Regions from separate parts of the Rhodococcus sp. OS5 genome, predicted to be linked through region 2. Evidence: riboswitches for the same ligand, from Rfam matches in the RefSeq annotation. Region 2 holds a riboswitch; the other holds the start of a gene.
The links. Region 2 has a riboswitch for cyclic di-AMP ahead of ACVZUB_RS23035 (transglycosylase family protein). Riboswitches for the same ligand answer to the same signal wherever they lie in the genome.

Region 1 (11,310 bases), 1.2 Mb from region 2:
AGCCGATGCCGAGAGCATCGTCGCCCAGGACGGATATGTGCGAGGCTCGAGTCGGCCCGAGGACGTGACTCCGGTGGTCGAGAATTCGGTTCGCGTCGTCTTCGAGCGTGTCCAGGTGCTTGACGCCCTGCATTGCTCCCAGGAGCGGTCACGAATGGCTGGTCTGGCGCAGCGACTCGGTGGTTCGGTCGCCGGGTGGGACGCGCTCCAGCCCCCGATACTTGTGGAGGCGCCGCCCAAACGCGGTCGCAGAAAGTCCTGAGCGGCCCTATTCGGTTTCCTCGTTACCTCACTGACTAGGCTGCGAGGGTCATCGGCAGCACAAAATGGCAGCGCGAAACGACAGCTCGAAACGACAGCTCGAAATCCAGCCCACTTGAACGACAGGGGACCAAGGCACTATGGCCGGCACCGACGCATCCAACGCCGTGAACGTCGATTCGAGTGCAGTGGTGCGGTCCTGGCCGATGATTCTCGGTTTGCTCACGGACGGCAGTGACTTGTCGGAAGCCGACAGTCGCTGGGCTATGGGCGAGATCATGTCGGACAACGCCACCTCCGCTCAGATCGCTGCTTTCGGGGTCGGTCTGAAGATGAAGGGCGAAACCCCCGCGGAGTTGGAAGGGCTCGCCGCCGCGATGCTCGAACACTCCAGGCGCGTGCCGGTCGATTCCGACGTCGTCGACATCGTCGGCACGGGTGGTGACCGCTCCAACACGGTGAACATCTCGACGATGGCCTCGATCGTGGTTGCCGCGTCCGGTGTGCGAGTTGTCAAGCACGGCAACCGCGCTGCTTCGTCCAAGAGCGGTGGCGCCGACGTGCTCGAGGCGCTCGGCGTTCGCATCAACCTCGGGCCGGAGCAGGTTGCGAGGTGTGTCGAAGAGGTCGGCATCGGCTTTTGTTTCGCGCCGGTCTTCCATCCCGCACTGCGCTTTGCGGCGGTGCCTCGCAAGGAAATCGGCATTCCGACGGCATTCAACGTGCTCGGTCCACTGACCAATCCGGCTCGTCCGCGTGCCGGGCTGATCGGGTGCGCATTTCCGAAACTGATCTCGGTCGTCGCGGGAGTCCTTGCGCAGCGCGGCAATTCGGCGTTGGTGGTACGGGGAGACGACGGACTGGACGAACTGACCACATCGACGACGTCGACGGTTCACATCGTCGGCGGTGGAAGTGTGCGAACTGTCACGCTGGATCCGCGTGACCTCGGAATCGACCGCGTTCCTCTCGAAGAGTTGCGTGGAGGCGACGCCGAAATCAACGCCACCGTCGCCAGAACGCTGCTTTCCGGGCAGAAGGGGCCGGTCCGGGACGCGGTCCTGCTGAACGCGGGAGCAGCCATCGCGGCATTCAACGGTGTCGGCGACGATCTCGAGAGTGCGATCTCTGCCGGGATGACTGCAGCCGCTGCCGCGATCGACAGCGGCGCGGGCGCTGAACTGCTTCACAAGTGGGCGGCGCTCACCGCCGAGCTGGCCGACCAAGCCTGATCGAGGGGCTATTCACCCAGCGAGAAACCGGCCTCGACGTCTGCGCTGGAGAATGACTGGAACGCAATGTGTGTGGCGGTTCGGAGAACGCCGGGCACCTTGTTGATTCCTCCGGTGACCACGTCGGCGATCTGGGCGTGGTCACGCACTTTCACGATGGCGATCAAATCGACGTCACCTGCGCACGAGTAGACCTCGGTCACTCCGGACAGGTCGGCGACGGCCTGCGCGGTTTCCGGGATCCGAGCGGACTCGGCGTGAATCATGACGATGGCGTTGATCATTTCTCTCCTCGATTTCCCTGCGGGTTGTGATGACCCGGTGGTTTCGATCGAGCTTAGGGGTGCCGCCCCGCCGTTACGTCATCGATGTTCGGATTCGGTTCCGGCTCGGGCGAGTCGGCACCAGGCTTCCCACTTGCCGGCGCCGCTCACAGGTTCGACGTATCCGGATGTCGCCGACACGATTCGGACACCGTCCGACGAGAGCCACCTTGCGATCAGTCCCAGTTCTTCGGGTGACGCGCCGCGGAACGGGGCGTCGTCCGGTAGGACGGTTTCGGCCGCCGCGGTGATGGCGTCGACGACGGGCATCGGGTGAGTCCCACGTCTGGCGAGCCCGGCGGACGCGAGACGCCCGGACCGGATCACCGACAGCTCCCAGCCGCCGTCTCCGGTGGGGCGGGCGAGAACGAGTTGTTCGATCGCCGCGACTGCAGCGAGTCGCTGAGTGCGCCGCACTGCGGTGGCGACTGCGACCGTTCGGTCACGCAGACGAGCAGCATTCTCGAACAACGCGTGTGCGGACAGCTCGTCGATCCGGGCCTGCATCTGTTGGAGGGGAGCGTCGTTGGTTCCTCGGAAGAATCCACGCACGGCCTCAGGGGCGGCCGCGTAGTCCTCTGCGTTGATTTCCGGGGTCCAGGAGGCTGGACACGCCCCCAGTTCGCGAGCGGGGCAGTCAGGGCCGTGAACGGCGCCGCGTCCGAGACGCTTGGTACACGTGCGCAGACGACTGAACTCTGCGACGGTGTCGGCGACGTCGACTGCGTCGCCGCGAGAGGTGAACGGGCCGATCGAATCGGCCGTGGGCGTGCGAACCACGGACAGTCTCGGAAACGCCTCGTCGGTGAGGGTGATCCACCAACCTCGCTTGGGAAACTTGGAGCGACGGTTGTACGGCGGCGCATGCGCGCTCAGCAGTCGTAGTTCACGCACCCCGGCCTCGAGAGCGTGCGCGCACTCGACATGGTCCACGCGGGTGGCCAGCGCGACCATTTCCTTCATCCGGCCGCGGGTCTCCGAACCGGTGAAGTAGTTGCGGACGCGGCGTCGAAGGTCGGTAGCAGTTCCTATGTAGAGGGCTTCGTCGGAAGGACCGCGGAAAAGGTAGACACCGGGGCTTCGCGGCAGGTTTGCGGCGAAGGACCGTTTGGCCCGTTGATGCGAGGAAATGTTGGGCAGGTAGTCGACTAGTTCGCTGTAACTGTGGACACCCTGGTTTCCGACCCTGTCGATCAGTCCGTGGAGGACGTCGACGGTCGCACGCGCGTCGTCGAGAGCCCGGTGCGTCGGCTGGGTGGTCACTTGGAAGAGATGGGCGAGTGCGGAGAGCTTCACCGAAGGTGCCTCGTCGCGTGTGAGTACGCGCCGGGCGAGTTTGACGGTGCACAGGACACGGAACGCGGGCCACGGGCGCGCGCTGCGTGACGCCGCTGCTTTGAGGAAACCGATGTCGAACGGCGCGTTGTGTGCCACCAGCACCGCGCCCTCGGCGAACTCGAGAAATGCAGGCAGGACACGTTCGATGGGAGGTGCGCCGATCAGCATGGCCGTGGTGATTCCGGTCAGTTCGACTATGTAGGGCGGAATCGACCGGCCGGGGTCGACGAGTGTTGCCATTTCGCCCAGTACCTCGCCGCCGCGGATCTTGACGGCGCCGATCTCGGTGATGGAGTCCTGGTCGGCGCTGCCCCCTGTGGTCTCGAGGTCGACGACGACAAATGTTGTCTCGCTCAGCGGTGTGTCCAGTTCGTCGAAGCTCAGTTGCCGCCCGACGTCGAACTTCTCCCCGTCGGAGAACGGGGGCGGAGACGGAAATTCTCGGGCCGAGGCGGGACTCACACCGCAGACAGTAGAAGTACCCCCCGACACGAATTCGAGAGTGCAGACACGGAATCCGACCCGCACGGACTTCCATTGCGAAATCGGTGGATGAACGCCCGACAAAAGTAGGAGAGACGAGGATCACACTTGCGGTGGGAACTCGCGAATGTGGACGCGCGCCTACTTGTGAGTAGGGCGAGTCGAGGGGTCTTCGGTGCGTCTGTCGACGGCTGAAACCGCGTCCGTGACCGGAACAGGTTCTAGTTTCAAGTAATCATCGTTGAACTGCATGGAAGATCGGATTGTCGGGTTTGGTGAGCCTTGGCAGTGGGTAACGGGCGCGGGTTTGACGGCCTGGAGTGGGTCGCCGAACCGACCTGTTGTTATCTCCCCGTGACCCGCCGGGCGTATCGCGGGCGCGGCACCACGATTTCCGGCGAATCGGGCACGATTGTCACGAAGCGGTCGACATCGTCGCGATCATTTCGTAACCTTCCTGAGACCTAACGAAGTCTTGCCGGACCAAACAGGACCGGCATCGTCAGGAACCGCCTAATCGGGATCTCCGCGAGGAACCCGAACCGGGAACCCAAGTTTCCACTGGGGTGAATCCCGCCTGGGGTGCAGCACGCAGGATCGCTGCAGACCACGCGGGTAGGGCTGATCTTCCCAGCCCGAACCCGTCAGCTAACTCGGTCGGCGGATGAATGGAAGAAATGGAGCACCCCTTAAGTGGCGTCACAGAGTTTCAAGCGTTCAGCGCAGTTGGCAGTAGCCGGCGCGCTCGCAGTCGGAGCATTCGCTGCAACCGCTGCACCTGCCTCGGCAGACCCCATCACCATCCCCGGCGTCGGCACGTTCGAGGTTCCGGGCGTTTCTATTCCTCAGTTGCCGGTCATTCCGGGCATCACCGACATCGCACCGGCTGCACCGGCCGCTCCCATCTCCAGTGTTGGTGAGCAGGCAGTTCGCGCCGCAGAGAGCAAGCTGGGCTCCCCGTACGTGTACGGCGCAGCCGGCCCGGACGCATTCGACTGCTCCGGTCTCGTTCAGTGGGCATACAAGCAGGCCGGTCTCAACCTGCCTCGCACGAGCTACGACCAGGCTGCAGCCGGCGTTGCCGTCGCACAGTCCGATCTTCAGGTCGGCGACGTGATCTCCTTCTACGGCGGATCGCATTCGGGCATCTACGCCGGTAACGGCAATGTCATCCACGCGTCGACCGCTGGTCAGCCCGTGAAGCTCGCTCCGGTGTCCTCGATGCCGTACGACGGCGCTCGCCGTTACTGATTTCTGAACACGCTCGACGGCTGTCTCCGGTAGGCAGTCGGAACGATCCGCCGCTGTGATGCGGCGGAGCTCGGGGGAGCTCCGGATCTTCGAATGTGGGCCTCGAATCTTCGATTCGGGGCCCACATTTTCGTTTCGCGACAATTCGCCCGGTACTTCACCCCGACACGCCTACCGGCGAGTAGACACAAACGTATGCCGTTCCGTAACCTTATCGAGACATTGCGCGGCCGAGACAGGTACTGTGGATAGTTGACAGCCAGCTAACAGATCGTCGACCGGTCCCGGTCGACGTCGCTTCACCGAGACGGAGAGTTGCATTCCGTGGTTTCATCGAAAAACAACAGTCGAGTACGGGCCGCATTGACAGTGGGAGTGCTGGCGTTCGGACTCGTTGCAGGGCCTTCGATGCAGGCCGGTGCCGACCCCGTCATCACCAACCCCACCGAGGCGCTCGACAAGCTCGGTGAACTCTCCCGGGTTTCCGAGCAGACCAACGAAGCGCTGCACAACGCGCAGATCGACCTCGACGCGAAGCTGGCAGTCGCGAATGATGCGGACGTGCGATCGGCAGCCGATCAGGGTCTTCTCGACGCGGCTTCGGCGCGCGTCGCCGAGTTCGCTCCGGCGGTAAACCGTATTGCCACAGCGAATTACCAGGGTGCGCGAACCAATCGCCTCTTTGCGTTGATGGTGAGCGACTCGCCGCAGCAGTTGCTCGACCAGATGTCTGCGCTCGACGTGATTTCCAACGACGCGGCAGTACAGGTCTCTCAGTTCAACCAAGCCACTGCCGATGCGCGTGCCGCCTCGGAAGCGTCGAAGCGATCGGCCGAAGAAGCGCGAACCGCCGCCGATCAAGCCCGCGCGCTCAGTGACGATTTGCAGCGCAAGCAGAGTGAACTGCAGACGCAGATCGCCGACGTGACCAAAGCCTTCCAGAATCTCACCGACGACGAACGTAACCAACTGAGCGGTACGCCTTTCCCGCCGGACGTCGATCTCAGCAAAATTCTGGCTAACTTGACCCCTGGCTCGGGTGCTGCTGCTCTGCAGGCAGGCCTCACGCGGATCGGTGACCCGTACGTCTGGGGCGCGACCGGCCCGAACGAGTTCGACTGCTCAGGTCTGGTGGTATGGGCCTACAAGCAGATCGGAAAGACTCTGCCGCGATCGAGCCAAGCGCAGGCGCAGGGCGGTGTACCGGTGTCGAGGGACCAACTACAGCCCGGCGACGTCGTGACGTTCTACAGCGACAACTCGCATGTCGGCATCTACGCCGGCGACGGAAACATTCTGCATGCGTCGACGTTCGGCGTACCGGTGAAGGTCCAGTCGATGGCAGGCATGGAGTTCTCCACTGCGCGTCGTTACTGACGGCTTGCTGCGCCCGAGCGGCGTGTGGCCAGCCGCCGTGAAGCGTCGAGTCGAGTTCTCCTACACTCGGCACCGTGCCGACTGAACCGATGACGACGCCCGACGTCGGCGCAGATCGACCACGCCGTTGGGAGTATCCGGCCCTCGTGGCGCTCGGTGTAGCCGTGGTGCTCGTTCTGGGCCTGACGATCTTCCTGACGAACAGGTCCGATTCCGACGAAAACGCCGCCGCCGAACAGGACGCGGAACGCAGCGCTCAAGTCCAGAGCTTTCTCGATGCATGGGCCGCGGCTCAGATGTCCGACGATCCGTCGGGGCTGGCGAAGTTCGTCGACAGTGCCGCCGCACCCGGTGTGCTCGAGGCGGAAGTTCGACGAGCCACTGCTGCGGGAGCGCTTGAATTCTCCGACTGGGGATACGAGATTCCCAGCGGCGGCCTGACTCCGGCGCCGCGAACCGGTGCGCCGGGCGGAGACGTCGAAGTATGGAATGCGCAAGTTCTGTTGCGGTACGCCCTCGACGGCGTCGACGCATTGCCCACGCGCAAGGCAGTGTCCATGACACTCGCGAAACGCGGCGATCAGTGGTCGGTTCTTGCGGACGGGTCGATCGTCGGACTGGACGGCGCCCGAACGGCGGGCGAATCCTGGAATGGCCCCTGGGACTTCGGCCCGCTTGCCGTCGCCGAGAATTCTGCGGGTAACGCGCTGGTGATCGGCCACCCGGGTCAGCAGGCGTTCGTCGACGCTTTGGCTGCCGATGTGGACTCAGCCATCGAGAACACGACGCAGTTGTGGGGGCCGTGGTGGTCCGAGCGCGCGGTGCTCATGGTGGCGGGGTCCGCTGAGGAATTCACCGCACTGGTCGGCTCCCATCACGACGGCGCTTCGATTGCTGCAGTGTCGGTCGCGGATGCGACGGCGGACGGGTCATCCGACGTGAGCGGCCAGCGAGTGGTCTTCTCGCCTGCCGCGGCTTCGAGGTTGACCGACATCACCAGGCGAACGGTGTTGCGCCACGAACTGATGCACATAGCCGCCCGATCGAAAACCCGTGACGGGTCGCCGATGTGGGTATTGGAAGGGTTTGCCGAATACGCGGGAAACCGTGGATCCTCGCGGGCCTGGGGTGAGATCGCGCCGACTCTGGCAGCAGCGGTACGCTCCGGCGATACTCCGACCGAGTTTCCGGACGACACGCAGTTCAGCGGTGTACCGGTCGTGAGTTCACTGGCGTACGAATCGGCGTGGTCGATCAACGCGTATATCGCCGATCGATTCGGAGAAGCAAAGCTGACCGACCTCTTTCGCGCTCTCGCCTCCGGAAAGATGACGGCCGAAGACCTCGATTCGCGGATCCGAGCGGTCGTTGGCGTCGGAACCGAGGAACTGCGAGCCGGATGGGTCGACTGGACCAACAGCCATCTGGGCTGAGCGGTTCGCGGCTGGGTCGATTGCAGCGGCGAGGTGCCCTTCGCACGTTTGAAGCACCGAGTGCCCTACGGTGGACGGATGCGCCGGACCCTCTTGGTGACCAACGATTTTCCTCCTCGCCCCGGAGGTATCCAGTCGTATCTCCACACGTTCGCCGGGCATCTGCCGCCGGACAAGTTGGTGGTGTACGCACCGCGGTGGCGGGGCGACTCGCACAAGAAGTTCGATGCGGCACAGCCTTTCGAGGTCGTTCGGCACCCGACGACGCTGATGCTGCCGTCGCCTTTTGTCGCTCGTCGAGCCGCGAAGTTGGTCAAGAAGCACGACTGCGAGTCGGTCTGGTTCGGTGCGGCAGCGCCGTTGGCGTTGTTGGCGCCGGTTGTTCGACGTGCCGGAGCGAGCCGAGTGATCGCGAGTACTCACGGCCACGAGGTCGGATGGTCGATGATTCCCGGTGCGCGGCAGTCGTTGCGTGTGATCGGTGACCACACCGATGCGGTGACGTTCGTCAGCAAATACACCCGTGGGCGGTTCTCGGCGGCCTTCGGCCCGCAAGCGGCGCTCGAGCACCTTCCTTCCGGAGTGGACACGTCAGTGTTCCACCCGGACTCGGTCGCCCGCGCGGAACTGCGTAAGCGATACGGGCTGGGCGAGCGGCCCACGATCCTGTGCCTGTCGCGGCTCGTGCCACGCAAGGGGCAGGACATGCTCATCAAGGCGCTGCCGACCGTACGCAAGAGCATTGACGGGGCGGTACTGGTGATCGTCGGAGGTGGGCCGTACGAGGACCATCTCCGCCAATTGGCGCGTAAGACCGGGATGGACGATCACGTCGTCTTCACGGGCACGGTGCCCGCCGCAGAGTTGGCGGCGCACCACACGATCGCCGACGTGTTCGCCATGCCGTGCCGTACCCGAGGCGCCGGATTGGACGTCGAAGGACTGGGAATCGTCTACCTCGAGGCCTCGGCTACCGGTGTGCCGGTCATCGCCGGGCGCAGTGGTGGCGCTCCGGAAACGGTGCAGCAGAACAAGACCGGGCTCGTGGTCGACGGCACCTCTGTTCGCGACGTCGCCGAATCCGTGATCGAGGTGCTGTCCGATCGTGATCGCGCGGCCGCGATGGGAGCAGCCGGCCGGGCATGGGTTGCCGAAGACTGGAAGTGGGACACGCTCGCTTCGAAACTGCGTAATCTCCTCGGCTGAGCAAACGGGACTCGAACGCGAACGGCCCGCACCGAATTCGGTGCGGGCCGTTCATGTCGGCACGTTCGTGTCGGCAGAGGGCTGATCGGCGAAAGACTACTTGGCGTAGATCTTTTCGATGTCGGCGGCAAAGCTCTCGTGCACGACGTTGCGCTTGAGCTTCATCGTGGGCGTGAGTTCGCCTGTGTCCTCGGAGAAGTCGACCGGAAGAATGCGGAACTTCTTGATCGCCTCGGCGTGTGAGACGAGCTTGTTGGCCTCGTCGATGGCGTCCTGGATTTCGCCGACCAGTTCGCCGTCCGAAACCAGGTCGGCCGCTGTGGTTCCTGCGGCCTTGTTGTTGCGCTCGTTCCAGGCGGGAAGAGCTTCGGCGTCGATGGTGATGAGGGCGCCGATGAAAGGCTTCTGGTCGCCGACCACGATGGCCTGGCTGATCAGCGGGTGCGCGCGAAGGGAATCCTCGAGCTGAGCGGGGGAGACGTTCTTGCCGCCTGCCGTGACGATGATTTCCTTCTTGCGGCCGGTGATGGTGATGTAGCCGTCCTTGTCGACGGTGCCGAGGTCGCCGGTGTGGAACCAGCCGTTCTCGATCGACTCGGCGGTCGCCTTCTCGTTGCGCCAGTAGCCGGTGGAGACCACCGGTCCCGAGAGGAGGATTTCGCCGTCTTCTGCGATACGAACGGAGTTGCCGGCCAACGGCTTTCCGACAGAGCCGACCTTCTGTGCGCCGATGGTGTTGACGGCGAACGCTGCGGTGGTCTCGGTCAGTCCGTAGCCCTCGTAGATCGTGACACCGATACCGCGGAAGAAGTGGCCGAGTCGAGCGCCCAGAGGTGCACCACCGGAAATGGCCAGCTGGCACTGCCCGCCGAGCGCTGCGCGCAGCTTCGAGTACACGAGCTTGTCGAAGAGAGCGTGCTTGGCCTTGAGAACGATGCCGGCGCCGCCCTTGTCCTGCGCCTCGCTCCACGCGACGGCAGTGTCTGCGGCCGCGTCGAAGATCTTTCCCTTGCCGTCGCCGTGCGCCTTGGCGCGTGCGCTGTTGTAGACCTTCTCGAACACGCGCGGCACCGAGAGGATGAAGTCGGGCTTGAACTCGCCGAACGTCGGAACGAGGTTCGGGATGTCGCTCGTGTGCCCCAGCGCTGCACCGGCGTCGAACGACGCGATGCTGACTGCGCGAGCGAGAACGTGCGCGAGCGGCAAGAACATCAGAGTGCGAACGCCGGGTGTCTTGAGCAGCGTGCCCAGGTTGGAGTCGAGGATGCCCTTCGACTCGGCAATCAGGTTGGAGTGCGTCAGCTGGCAGCCCTTGGGTCGGCCCGTGGTGCCCGACGTGTAGATCAGGGTCGCGGGATCGGATGCCTTCAGTGCCGCGACGCGGGCGTGGACGTCCTCGTCGGAGATGTCGGCGCCCAATGCGGTCAATTCCTCGACAACACCTTTACCGCCTGCCGCGGCATCGATCTGGTAGACCGTGCGCAGCGCGGGGGCGGCTGCAGCGACGTCCTTCACGGTCGCGGCATGTGCGTCGTTCTCGACGATGAGGTCGATTGCTTCGGAGTCCTCGAGAATCCAGCGAACCTGCTCGGCTGCGGAGGTTTCGTAGATCGGAACCGTCACGCCGCCGGCCGCCCAGATGGCGTAGTCGACGAGCGGCCATTCGAAACGCGTCGCCGACATGAGGCCGACGCGGTCGCCCTGCTTGACGCCGATCGCGATGAGGCCCTTGGCGACGGCAGTCACCTGAGCGGCGAAATCGCCTGCAGTGACATCGACCCATGCATTTCCGACTTTGCGCTTGTAGACAACCGCCGCCGGCTTCGTCTTCGCGAAGGCGAAGACCGAGTCGACCGCGGAGGCATCCTCGGGAATGGTGAACGTCTGGGGTGCGCTGAACTCAGGCACGAAATACCTCCGACACTGCGAAATACTGACGAGTAGGGTTTTCGTCTCCTACTGTAGTCGCATGTCCGACGCAGTTGTGGCCAGGCTTACAGTCTGTCCGGTATGTAGTGTTGCGACACCCCTCGACGCTTCGCGGACGCGATATGTGAAGCTACTTCGGTGAGCAGCATTCAGGTCGCAGACCAGACTTTCATCGCCGCCCCGCCCGAGCGGGTCGCCGAACTGTTGTCCTCGCGCGCGCAGTGGCGTCGCTGGTTCAGTGATCTCGAGCTCGAAGTCCGGGAAGATCGCGGTCCCGCAGGATTCCGTTGGGGAGTGTCAGGTCAGCTGGTCGGCACCATGGAGGTGTGGCTCGAACCGGTCATGGACGGGACGATCGCGCACTACTTCCTGCACTGTGAGCCGGTCGGCGTATCGCCGTCCGATCTGGCGACCCTCGACCTCGCCGGGATGAACCGCAAGCGTCGGGTCGATGGCAAGGTCATGTCGTTCCAGCTC
Region 2 (11,310 bases):
GCACGCGGGGAATGCGATGGATCAGAATCGTCACGCAGATCTCGCAGCCGCAGATGTCACGACCGGGCCATCCAGCCCTCGAGGCGACCGAGCTGCACTTGCGTGAACATCTTCTCGACCAGGTCCGTCGTACTTTTCCTGCTACCGATCCCGAACGGCTCGAGACTCGCTGGGCGATTGCCTTGATGGGCTTCCTCCAGGCGTTGAGCCGGGCGGACGATTGGAGCGGAAGTGGCAAGCCGCTCGCGCCGGAGCGGCTTGCCGACTTCTACGAGGACCAGGTCGTCTTTCTTATCGGTGGTGTGCGGCAGTTATTGGGGTGAGCGCCTAATCGATGCGTCTCCTATTTCTGCGCGACCACTGACTTCCGCATTTCCATTACATGAGTAATAGCTTCGGAAATTCCGGACCGGTAACCGATATTCTTTTCGGAATCACCCGGAGTGGAATCAAGCTCCGATTCGAGTCTCGTTTGAATGCGGTCCAGGGTATGGATTGTTTTTTCACGATGGTTGATTCTCTTTCTGCGGTAAATCCGATAGAAGTATTCCGGATTGCCGAGCGTGTTCGTCGAGGACGCAGAGTGAAGCGAGGGTCATGCCCGCTGCGTACCCGCGCGAGCGTGCGTCAGTTCCTCGATTACGTGACTTGAACAGGTTGAACGTTTCGTGCAGGTGCACAAGGGTGTCGGTGGGGGCAGGCATTGGTCAGCTTCGCAATCAGCTCGTCTTCTCTGGACTTTGCTGTCAGCTCCGCTTCCGCTTACGGATGAACTCGGAAGACTCCGCAGATTTCGCCCGCTTCTCCGCGCGGCGTTCCTTGATCGACTGGGCGGGTTTCTTCATGTTCTTACCCGGCGCCTTGTCAGCCATTGTCGCTCCTCATTTTTCGAAGTGGCAATCACAAACTGACCTCGACCATACTTCATTTACAGAAAAAAGCCAGTTGCTTCTTTTTTGCTACTTTTTTCCGGAGTCGACGGGGCTGACGGAAGTAATTCGGTGCAACGTGAAACGGCGAACCGCGCCGCTCGCGGGGTCGAAGGCGTCCAGCTGTCCGCCGCCCACGCTGACGGGGTCGACGATGCGATGCGTCGCGACCCCCTGGGCGTCGACGTAGCCGATATTGACGCTCGAATTGTCTCGGGCCGCCGTGGCCAGCAAGGCGATGGTGGCGGCGTTGTTCTCCCGTGAACCGTCCGTTCGCACTCCGCCGCGGCCGGGGGCGGAAGCACGGTCTCCGGCCCGCATCGTGCGGACCAACGACGCCAGCTGATCCGCCGACGGGCTCGCCGGCATCCTCGACGCCGGTCGGCTGCGACGGTTGGGTACACGTGCCCCACGTGGGCGGAGATCGACCAACGTGCCCGAGGAGTCCTCACCTGCCGGCGCGAATCCGGCGGCTCGCAGCTCGGTCAGGACTTCGCGGAGAGGGGCCTGCGAAATCGCGACGGTGGGAGCCAAGGCGCGCAGTGCCAACGGCTCAGCCACTGCGGATGCGAGGACCTCCGCCAGCAGTGACGCGTCCTCACATCGAATGAACGACGCCGCCACTCCGGCACGCAGTCGTCCGTGTCGACGGGCGACATCGTCGATCAGATACGAAAGTGATTGGGGGACAGGAGTCTTCGATTTCGAAGCGAACATCGCATGCAGTTCGGTGGCCGTCAGACCGGCGTCGAGCGCACGACGCACGCTGTCCTCGCTGATGCGGTACATGGACGCCGATCCGGCCGACTCGATGTCTGCGACCAGGCTCACCTGCTCGAGCAGGTCCGGTACCAGCGGGCCGGGCGCAACCAGAGTCAGATCCGCCTGGACCAGGATGTAGTCGATGGGCTCGGGTAGCGCGGACTGCATTTCGGCTTCGGCGTCCCCGCCGTGCAGCAAGGCTCGTCCAGGTGACGACAACGCGCCGCGGGCCACCAGTCCGAGCGCGGCGGCCTCGTCCAGAGTCCGCTCGATCGCGAACGTCCGCAGGCGCCCGCTCCATCGCGGGCGTCGCCACGCCAGCAGCCGACTTACCTCGACGGCCGACGCGGTCTGACCGCTGTCGAGTTCGGAGAGCAGCCCCAGAATGGCCTGACGATCTCGCGGAGCCGCCGGAGCGCGGCCCTCCTCGGACAACGCCGCGATCGGCTTGTCGGTGGAATCGCGCAGCCCGATCATCCACGGGACTCGAGGTACGTCGACCCAGGCGGACGCCAGGACCTCCCACCGTCGCGCTGTGGATGCGTTCAGCCAGCCGTCGACCGCAAGCGTGGGCGTCCAGTATTCGTCCGCGTTGTCCGAGACCGGCGCCGGATCTGGTGTTCCACTGGCGATGAGTCCGGCTGCCGAGAGCAACTCGACAAGTAGGCTCACGCGCGCTTCGTCGAGATCGGCCGTCTTGGCCACGCGTCGTAGTTCTCGAACACCGAGCCCACCGGCTCGCAGTGCGGGGGCCGGCGCTGCGCCCAGAACAGCGATCACGTTCTCGCATTGGCGTACCAACTCGAGCGCCTCGCCGGCTGCTGCGGCGTTCACGTCCGCCGGCTTGAGTTTGTCGCCCCCGATGACAGGTGCGGTCAGCGTCGTCGGATCGAAAACCGGCTCGCCGCGGATGACCTGACGAACCGTCGCCGGAAGCTCGACAGTCTGCTCGTCGAGCCACCGCAGCAGGCCGGCCGCCAGCAGTCGTTGAACCGGGCGCTCAGGCGGCGTTCCGGGGGCAGCGTCGCGGGTGCGACCGATCGGGCTGGAGTTGGCGAGTGTCTCGAGGAGATCCCGCTCGCGGGTGTCCAGAGCGTTGAGCGCAGCCGAGATCTCGGTCTCGGTCATCGCCTCGGCAGGTTCGAGGGCGCGCCCCACACGCCACGGAATCATCCCGATGACTGCCGGGACGACGCTGATGGGATCGACACCCCAGATGAGGGCGGACGCGCGCATCTTCGACAGAGACTTGTCGACGGCCTTCTTGGTGACCTTGCCCTTGCCGGTCAGGGCGCGTTCGGCGATCGCACTGTTGAGCTCCGCCCGCGTCATCGGAGTTTCCTCGGCGCCGGCCAGTGCCAACAATTCGAGAAGACCGAAATCGAGGGTGTCGAGTTCGTCCGCGGCTCGGCTGACCGACGCGCGTTGCTGTGCCCGACCGCTGAGAACCACCATCGTGCTCGGCGGCGGTACGGCCAGATCGGGGCGCAGACGCAGCAACTCCGTCAACTCGGCGTCACTGCGCGCCGAGAGCCAATCGGTCAGACTTTCGGCTGCGGAACTGCCCGCCGGGGTGCCACGTGTTTCGGTCATCAGGTATCAGATTAGAGACCTGGTCTGTACGGCGTAACGGCGTCCTGTCAAAATGACTTCGTGGCCAACAATTCGAAGCAACACTATGTAGATCCAGGATGGCCGGAAACTGCAGACGGAGATCACGCAGTGACCGAATTGTCATCGACCCGCGCAGGTGGACTTTCACCCTTCGGCGAGGACACCACCTTTCCGGTTCCGGTGGAGTCACTTCCTTACGTACACCCGCACACCGTCATCAACCGATAACAACTCGACACGAAGAAGGCCCGCACCGAATCGGTGCGGGCCTTCTTGATGTTCGAGCGTCCGAGCGGACAGTCTTGCCGGTGTTACTTGAGGAACGACTTCGCGGTGTCGGCGACTGCGAGGATCTGCGGGTCGACCGGGATGCCGTTGGCCTCGGCGAATGCGATTGCCTGATCGATGGCGTCGGCGACCGGGTGTGCAACGGTCTGTGCGACCTGCTGCGCCGGAGCCGGAGCTGCCTGAGGAGCCGTCGTGGCCGGAGCGGAACGCTCGGTGGCGCCGCTGCTCAGCCCGAGGCTGGAGGAGCAGGACGGCCATGCGCCCCAACCCTGGTTTGCGAGAACACGCTCGGCAACAACGATCTGCTGCTCGCGAGTGGCCTGGTTTGCGGTGGCTGCGTACTGTCCGCCGCCGTGTGCGTTCCACGTGCTGGGGGAGAACTGCAGTCCGCCCTGGTAACCGTTGCCTGTGTTGATGGCCCAGTTTCCGCCGGCCTCACACTGGGCGAGACGATCCCAGTCGGAGTCGGGGGCAGCGTTTGCGGTTCCGGTGGCTGCAATTCCTGCTACGCCCATGATGGCGCCGGTGACGGCGACCTTGGCGACAGTGCGGCCGGTGGTGGTGGGCTTGCGATGGCGTCCGCTCATGATGGTCGAAATCCTCTCCACACGCGCCTGCGAGGTCAGCTGTCGGGTTCGGGCTGAGAGGTCGCCCGGCCTCGCCTTTCCTGGCTGGAAAGGGTCTGGCTTCACCCCAAGATTCGGTCTTGCGATCGAACCGGTGTCCACTGGAGAACTTTTCTGTTCTCACAGAGGACTTTGGGTCCCCCGTCCTCGTCCCTGGAATGCTCTGTCGGAAGTCCGGTACCCGCGGGACAAGGCTTGGCGCGGCGGGCCGGAGGTGGCCGAGTTTCCCGGCCGAAAACGACGGTAACGGCTCGAGTCGCTCGTGTCACCATTTGATAACGCGGCGTGGCGAAAGACGTACAACGCGTCACACAAAGCGCAGGAGACTCTTCCCAGGTAGGTGGGGGTGCCCGAGTGAATGTCCGGTTGTGTCCGTTCCGTTATTCATCCGTAATGTGAGCAAGGTCACACGTTATGCGGAAATAGAATCTCGGGCGATTGAGAGGTGCGTCGATCCGGACCCAAGGTTGTGGCCCGTGTCTCAACATCGACTATGAAACTTAGGTTAGGTTTGCCTGACTTGCCTCGCTTGGGCAGGTTTCGCAGAGTCTTCCAAAGAAGTAGGGCACCCCTCATGAAACTGCAATACCGTCGGCGTGCGGTCACCGCGTCACTCGCCGTTGCCGCTGCTGCTGTCGGCCTGGCCGTCACTGCTCCCGCTGCACACGCCTCACCCGAGGATCCGACACACGGTGTTGTCGGAAGCTATTCCGCAACCCAGCCCGGCGACATCGTCGTCGACGCGGCAACCCACCGCGGATACATCACGCAGTACGGCGGACCGACCAGCTCGTTGTCCGTCGTCGACACGAACACCGGCAAGTCCGTCGGCACCATCGACGGCGTCGTCGGTTACCCGTCGGCACTTGCCGTCGACTCAGGCCTCGGACGCGCATACGTGTCCTCCTCCTACGGCGGCGCGATCTCGATTGTCGACACGAAGACCGGGAAGGTCGAAAAGACGGTCACGCTGAGCGAGAAGAACCCCGACGGCTCGCGTCCGCAGATCAACGATGTCGTCGTCGATCCCACAACACACCGCGCGTACTTCTCGGACTACAAGTCCGGCAACATCCGAGTCGTCGACCCCAACGCCGCCGACGCCGTGTCGAGCATTCTGGTCCACAAGTCGGCAACGCCGACCAAGCTCGCCTTCGACAGTGTCCGCGGCTTCCTCTACATCGCGGACACCAACTTCTTCGACGAGAATTACGGCCGCACGCTGTGGCAGGCGGACGTACGCAAGGGCGGAGCACTCAAGTCGATCGTGCGTGCCGACAACCTCTACCCGGTCGACGTCGATGTCGACACGAACACCGGCAACATCTACATGACCGACACCCGGGCAACCAACCTGTGGGCGATCACCCCGGCCGGCGCGGTTCTGTCGAAGACCACGCTGTCTCCGACCGCGATTCCCAACGGCGTGGTCGTCGACGCTGCGGCAGGCATTGCATATGTCGCGGACGTCATGAACGGACACCTGTGGTCGGTCGATCTGACGACCCGCGCCACCACCGCTCTGACCGATACCAAGGTTCCGGCACTGGAGAAGGTCAAAAACCTCGCGCTCGACACCTCGACCGGCGCCATCGCGTCGACGACCAACGGGGGCAAGGTGACAGTCGTTGCTGCGTACCCGCTACCCGCGACCGTCGAATTGCCTGCCGCTCAGGTAGGTAAGGCGTATTCGCAGAAGCTCACTGCCGCCGATGCGCGCGCAACGTTTGCACTCACCAGTGGCACTCTGCCCGGCGGACTGTCCCTCGCACAGGACGGCACCATCTCGGGTACCCCCACCGCTGTCGGCAGCGTCACCGTCGAGATCACTGCGAAGAGCGTGCTTTCGCGTGCTTCGAGCGTGATCATCGTGGTCTCCGAGGGGCCGGTCGGCCCCGTCGATCCGGGCAACCCGGGAACGGGAACCGGTTCGCTCGGTAACCTCCCCGGACTCGGTAGCCTCGGCCGCTGATACGACCTGATACCAGAGAACCCGACCACAGCAACTGCTGTGGTCGGGTTCTTCGGTCCGCGGGCCCGCTATGCGTAATCGACGCGGTCCACGACTATGCGTAATTCACCCGGTCCACGTCGACGATCTCCTTGCCGAGCGGCATCAGCGAGATCGGAATCATCTTCAGGTTCGCGACCGCGAGCGGAATTCCGATGATCGTGATCGCCATCGCGACGGCGGTGACGATGTGTCCGATCGCCAACCAGATACCGGCGATGATCACCCAGATGACATTGCCGATCATCGAACCGACACCAGCGGTCGGCTTGTCGACGACGGTCTTACCGAACGGCCACAGTGCGTAGATGCCGATGCGGAATGCCGCGATTCCGAAGGGAATCGTGATGATGAGGATGCAGCAGATGATGCCTGCGGCGAAGTAACCCAACGCCAGCCAGAAGCCGCCGAAGACCAGCCAGATCACGTTCAGGAGGATTCTCATGGTCAGTGACCTTTCGGTTGGAGGCGGGAGTGATCAGCGCACGCGTCGACCGGATCTGAGCGTGTAGACGATGGCCAGAAGGAAACCGATCGGGCACGCGAGTGCTACCAGGTACAACGCCAGGCCGGGTGGGGTGTCGCTGAAGATATGGACTGCGAAGATGGCCACGATCGCCAGGAATCCGACGATGAACAGTGCCATCGCCGTACGGAACAGACCGTTTCCGGTGCCGGAAGTGCGCGGGTTCGGTTGAGGGTCCACACCTACGAGGATAGTGCCTGTAAACCTGGGTGCCGACCCGGGTTCGTCACAGGTAGACTGTTAACAGACTGCGCGCCCCGCTGAAGCAAGTGTGGGGCGCGTTCTTTTGCATTCTTCCACCGGAAGCGATGCGAGCAAGGCCATGAGGCTCTTCCGAGAGCCTCCCGAGCACATTGGGGCAGACGCCCCAGTCGAGTGATGAGCAGGTGAACGCGGTGCCGACCGGCAAGGTGAAGTGGTACGACGTCGAAAAGGGTTTCGGCTTTCTGTCGCAGGAAGAGGGCGAGGACGTCTACGTCCGTGCTTCCGCTCTCCCCGAGGGCGTCGAAGGCTTGAAGGCCGGCCAGCGCGTCGAGTTCGGAATGGCTGCGGGCCGCCGCGGTCCGCAGGCACTGAGCCTGAAGGTACTCGAGCCGGCGCCGTCGTTGCGCGGCGCGACGGCGACGCGTCGTGAGCCCGTCGAGCGTAAGCACACCCCTGATCAGTTGCACGGCATGGTCGAGGACATGATCACGTTGCTCGAGGCGAAGGTCCAGCCGGATCTGCGCAACGGCAAGTACCCGGACCGCAAGACCGCTCAGCGGATCTCCGAGGTCGTCCGGGCCGTCGCTCGCGAGCTCGACACCTGATCGCTCGATACGAGCTGCCATACACGGCTTCGAAACAAAATGCCCTGCACACCAATCGGTGTGCAGGGCATTTTCGACGTTCCGGGGATCAGGCGGTCTTGATCGACCAGATCAGCAGTCCCTGTTCGCTTCCCTCACCGACGGCGAGGTGGATTTCGACGCCGACGAGTTGCTTGACGGGATCGCTCGAAGACTCGACCGTCACTGCCAGGGCCTCGCCGGGCTCGAAGACTCGGGGCTCACCGGTCTGGTTGCCGTCGGCATCCTCGTAGACGGCGAGCAGTGCCCACTGCGCATCCGAGACGTCCGTCGACAACGACAGCTGCAGCGGGTAGCCCGCTGGAACGTCGAGTGCGTAGATGTCGCCCACCTGGGCGCACTGGGACAGGTCGATGGTGCAGAAACCGGCAGGGTTCGTTTCGATCGTCTTGCCGTGTGCGTATGCAGTGATGACCGGCAGCTTGTCGGGGTCGTCGTTGATGTTCTTGATGATCACGAAAAGAACGGAGACGTAAGCAACCAGTGCCACCACCATCAGGACACTGATCGCTGCCACGATCTTCTTTGTTCTCGAGCGCATCATCACTGCGGAGTACTTCCTTGTCCTCGGTTGGATTTACCGGTGTAAATCACTTCGGTCACTTCTTGTTCGGCCAGATCGGGTCGCTTCCCGCCGAGGCCGGGCAGGAGGCTGCTTCCTCGGTAGCTCAGGAAGGTCTGCAGAAGCCCGATCGTCAGGAACACCGATACAACAGTGAACCCGATCCAGTATTCGGTCGGAAGCAGAACCCCCAATGCGCCGCCGAGTACCCAGCTCAGCTGCAGAACCGTCTCGGATCTACCGAATCCGGACGCGATCGATTCCTCGGGCAGGTCGTGCTGGAGTGACGCGTCGAGTGAGACCTTGGCGAGCGCGCTGGCGGCCGATGCGATGAGCGTGGCAAGCGCGGCCGTCATGAGGTTGTCCGTCAGAGCTGCGATCACCGCGATGATCCACACCGACGCAGTACACCGGAGCACGATCAAGGCAGGCCGGCCGAGCTTGAGGCGCGCACCCGTGGCATTTCCGGCGAAGTTACCCAGACCGGCTGCTGCGCCGACCAGGCCGAGCATCATGGCCTGCTGGAGCGGCTCGTGATCGGTGCGTGATTTGGCGACGAACGCGATGTAGAGCGTCAGGAAGCCGGTGAGCACGCGAATGGTGCCGTTGCCCCAGAGTCCGATGATCACGGCGCGTCCGAGAGGCTGACGGACCTTGGCAGGTTTGGCGTCCGGCTGCGGTGGGGCGCTGCCGGCGTGATGCGCTTCGTCCGGGTGGTAGGTGATGGTCGCGGGAACCTCACCCTCGGTGACCTCGACCCACGACGGGATTCGCATGCTCAGATATGCGCCGAACACGGTGACGGCGACCGCGAACCACAAGGCGCCGGTGGAACCGAAAGCCAGCGCGAGCGCACCTGCGACAGCGCCGGCCCCGATCGTTCCACCGATCAGCCCGAAGACCGTCAGACGCGAATTCACGCGCACCAGGTCTATTTCCGGTGGTAGGACGCGTGGTGTCACTGCGCTCTTGAGCACCGAGAACGATTTACTGAGCACCATCATGCCGAGCGCGGCCGGATAGAGGATCCAACTGTCGAAGTTGAAGACCAGGATCACCGCGAGGAGCGTCCGGATTCCGAACGACGACGCGAGTGCGATGCGGCGTCCGCGCTGCAACCGGTCGAGCATGGGGCCGATGAGCGGTGCGATGACCGCGAACGGTGCGATCGTGATCAGGAGATAGAGCGCGACCTTGGTCTTGTCCTCGCCCGTCGCGGCCGAGAAGAACAGCGTGTTGGCCAGAGCGACGGAGATCGCCGCGTCGGTCGCGTTGTTCGTCATCACCGCGTAGGTGAGAGCGGTCAGACCGGACTTGTCCGCGCCGTCGGCCTTCGCCGCGCGCTGGAAGGTCGCGATGCCCTTGTTCGTCAGTTCGCGGCTGCGCATCGCTGCGACGCGAGTGACGGTGAGCTTGCGAGGCATCGGTGGAGCCTTGGGAGCGTCCGCCCCCGGCGTCTTCGAACCGGCCGCGGATTCGGAGTCTCCCCGCGATTCGGGAATCGGATGCAGCGGTGGCAAAGGCGTGCGACGGGCAGCGGGACGGGCCGAAGGTGGGTAATTGTCCGGGCGGGCCGCGGGTGGGTAATTGTCGTAACCGGGGTGCACCTGTTGCCCCTCCGGCTCGTCGTGGATTCGCCGAGTTTCGGGGTCGTAGGGTTCGCGCGGTCCGGTCACCACTCAATTCTGTCCTAGTGTCGGCGCGGCTACCACGCACACCCCTGCGAGTCCTGTGTCATGTCGGACTCAGTTAACAAAACGGACTTCGAACATCTGCGGCCAATACTTGCCGGTGAGCAGGAATCGATCGGTACCGGGAATCTGCGCGATGCCGTTGAGAACGTCGACGGTGCTGGTCGATCCGTCCGCGACGAGTTCTTCGCGTAGCGGCGAAGCGTCGTACACGTTCGTGACGCTGCCGTCCGACGGGTCGATTCGGACGACGGTGTCCGTGGTCCAGACATTGGCGTAGACGGAGCCGTCTTCGGCGCATTCCAATTCGTTCAGCTTGCCGACGGACTCCGAAGATCTGGTGACGTCGACGGTCGAGATCGGCGCAAAGGTTTCGGGATCGCGAAAGGTCAACGTGGCCGAACCGTCGCTCGAGACAATCCGATCCCCGAGCGAACAGATTCCCCATCCCTCGGTGTCGAGTGGGAACCGCCCCCGTTCGGTCAAGGTGTCCTTGTCACGGGCGATGGCAACGCCGTCTTTCCAGGTGAGTTGCCACAGTGTGTCTCCGGCGACCGTGATGCCCTCACCGAACAACGGCGGGTCGAGATCGGCACGCGCAACTTCCGGTCCCGAAGCGGGGGACTGCTCGTCGGAGATCTCGCTCGAGCGCACCCAGGACTGCCCGACGCGTCCGGTGCTTTCGTACAACCGGTTTCCGTCGATCTCGAGGCCCTGCGTGAACGCGTCGGGATCGTGCGCGGACACTCGAACGATCTCGACGGAGCCGGTTTCGGACGTGAGGTTGTCGGGAGCGCCGGGGGAATCGGAGCACCCCGCCAAGGCCGAGGCGATCACGGCGACCACTGCAAAAGTGCGCACGGAATTGGCGTGTGACCTACTCATCTGCCCAGCATGGCAGCCCAGTGCGTTGCGGACTTGCGGTGGTGCGGCAAACTGGAGGAGTGAGTGTTGCTACTTCTCCAGAGCGTGCAGTGCCGCGCCCAGTACTGGCCGATGCGGTCGAGCTTGCCCGAAAGGCAGTCGTCGACCTGCATGAAGGCGGTGTGGGGGCATACCTCGGCGTGACGTCGGAGGACGAATTTGCCGCCACCCATCGATTTGCAGCAGACATTCCGGGATACCGCGGTTGGCAGTGGGCGGTTGTCGTCGCTGCCGGACCGGAGGACACCCACGCCACGATCAGTGAGTTGGCGCTGTTGCCGGGTCCCGACGCGTTGGTTGCGCCGGAATGGCTGCCATGGGATCAGCGGATTCGTCCCGGCGATCTGTCCGTCGGTGACCTACTCGCCCCGCCGGCCGAGGATCCTCGCCTCGTTCCCGGCTACGTCGCCACCGGTGACCCGGAAGTCGACGAGGTAGCTCTCGAAATCGGGCTCGGCCGCAAACAGGTCATGAGCCGCGAGGGCCGACTCGATGCCGCGCAGCGTTGGTTCGACGGTGACTTCGGCCC

Region 1: another riboswitch for cyclic di-AMP. It lies ahead of ACVZUB_RS17340 (C40 family peptidase); the one in region 2 lies ahead of ACVZUB_RS23035 (transglycosylase family protein).

What each region holds. Positions count from the first base shown of each region.
Region 1 is NZ_CM166368.1:3,744,411-3,755,720, reverse strand. Features, by position in the region: gene ACVZUB_RS17360 (hypothetical protein) at 1-262, shown strand, start outside; gene trpD (anthranilate phosphoribosyltransferase) at 402-1,493, shown strand; gene ACVZUB_RS17350 (Lrp/AsnC family transcriptional regulator) at 1,502-1,777, opposite strand; gene ACVZUB_RS17345 (DEDD exonuclease domain-containing protein) at 1,856-3,616, opposite strand; cyclic di-AMP (ydaO/yuaA leader) riboswitch at 4,138-4,316, shown strand; gene ACVZUB_RS17340 (C40 family peptidase) at 4,331-4,888, shown strand; gene ACVZUB_RS17335 (C40 family peptidase) at 5,213-6,265, shown strand; gene ACVZUB_RS17330 (peptidase MA family metallohydrolase) at 6,340-7,698, shown strand; gene ACVZUB_RS17325 (glycosyltransferase family 4 protein) at 7,777-8,904, shown strand; gene ACVZUB_RS17320 (AMP-dependent synthetase/ligase) at 9,001-10,812, opposite strand; gene ACVZUB_RS17315 (SRPBCC family protein) at 10,972-11,310, shown strand, end outside.
Region 2 is NZ_CM166368.1:4,952,781-4,964,090, reverse strand. Features, by position in the region: gene ACVZUB_RS23055 (TetR/AcrR family transcriptional regulator) at 1-323, shown strand, start outside; gene ACVZUB_RS23050 (hypothetical protein) at 747-872, opposite strand; gene ACVZUB_RS23045 (helicase-associated domain-containing protein) at 960-3,284, opposite strand; gene ACVZUB_RS23040 (hypothetical protein) at 3,345-3,533, shown strand; gene ACVZUB_RS23035 (transglycosylase family protein) at 3,617-4,180, opposite strand; cyclic di-AMP (ydaO/yuaA leader) riboswitch at 4,189-4,398, opposite strand; gene ACVZUB_RS23030 (YncE family protein) at 4,794-6,191, shown strand; gene ACVZUB_RS23025 (YccF domain-containing protein) at 6,286-6,675, opposite strand; gene ACVZUB_RS23020 (hypothetical protein) at 6,709-6,936, opposite strand; gene ACVZUB_RS23015 (cold-shock protein) at 7,152-7,565, shown strand; gene ACVZUB_RS23010 (DUF2771 domain-containing protein) at 7,654-8,148, opposite strand; gene ACVZUB_RS23005 (MFS transporter) at 8,148-9,842, opposite strand; gene ACVZUB_RS23000 (glutaminyl-peptide cyclotransferase) at 9,912-10,742, opposite strand; gene ACVZUB_RS22995 (DUF3027 domain-containing protein) at 10,781-11,310, shown strand, end outside.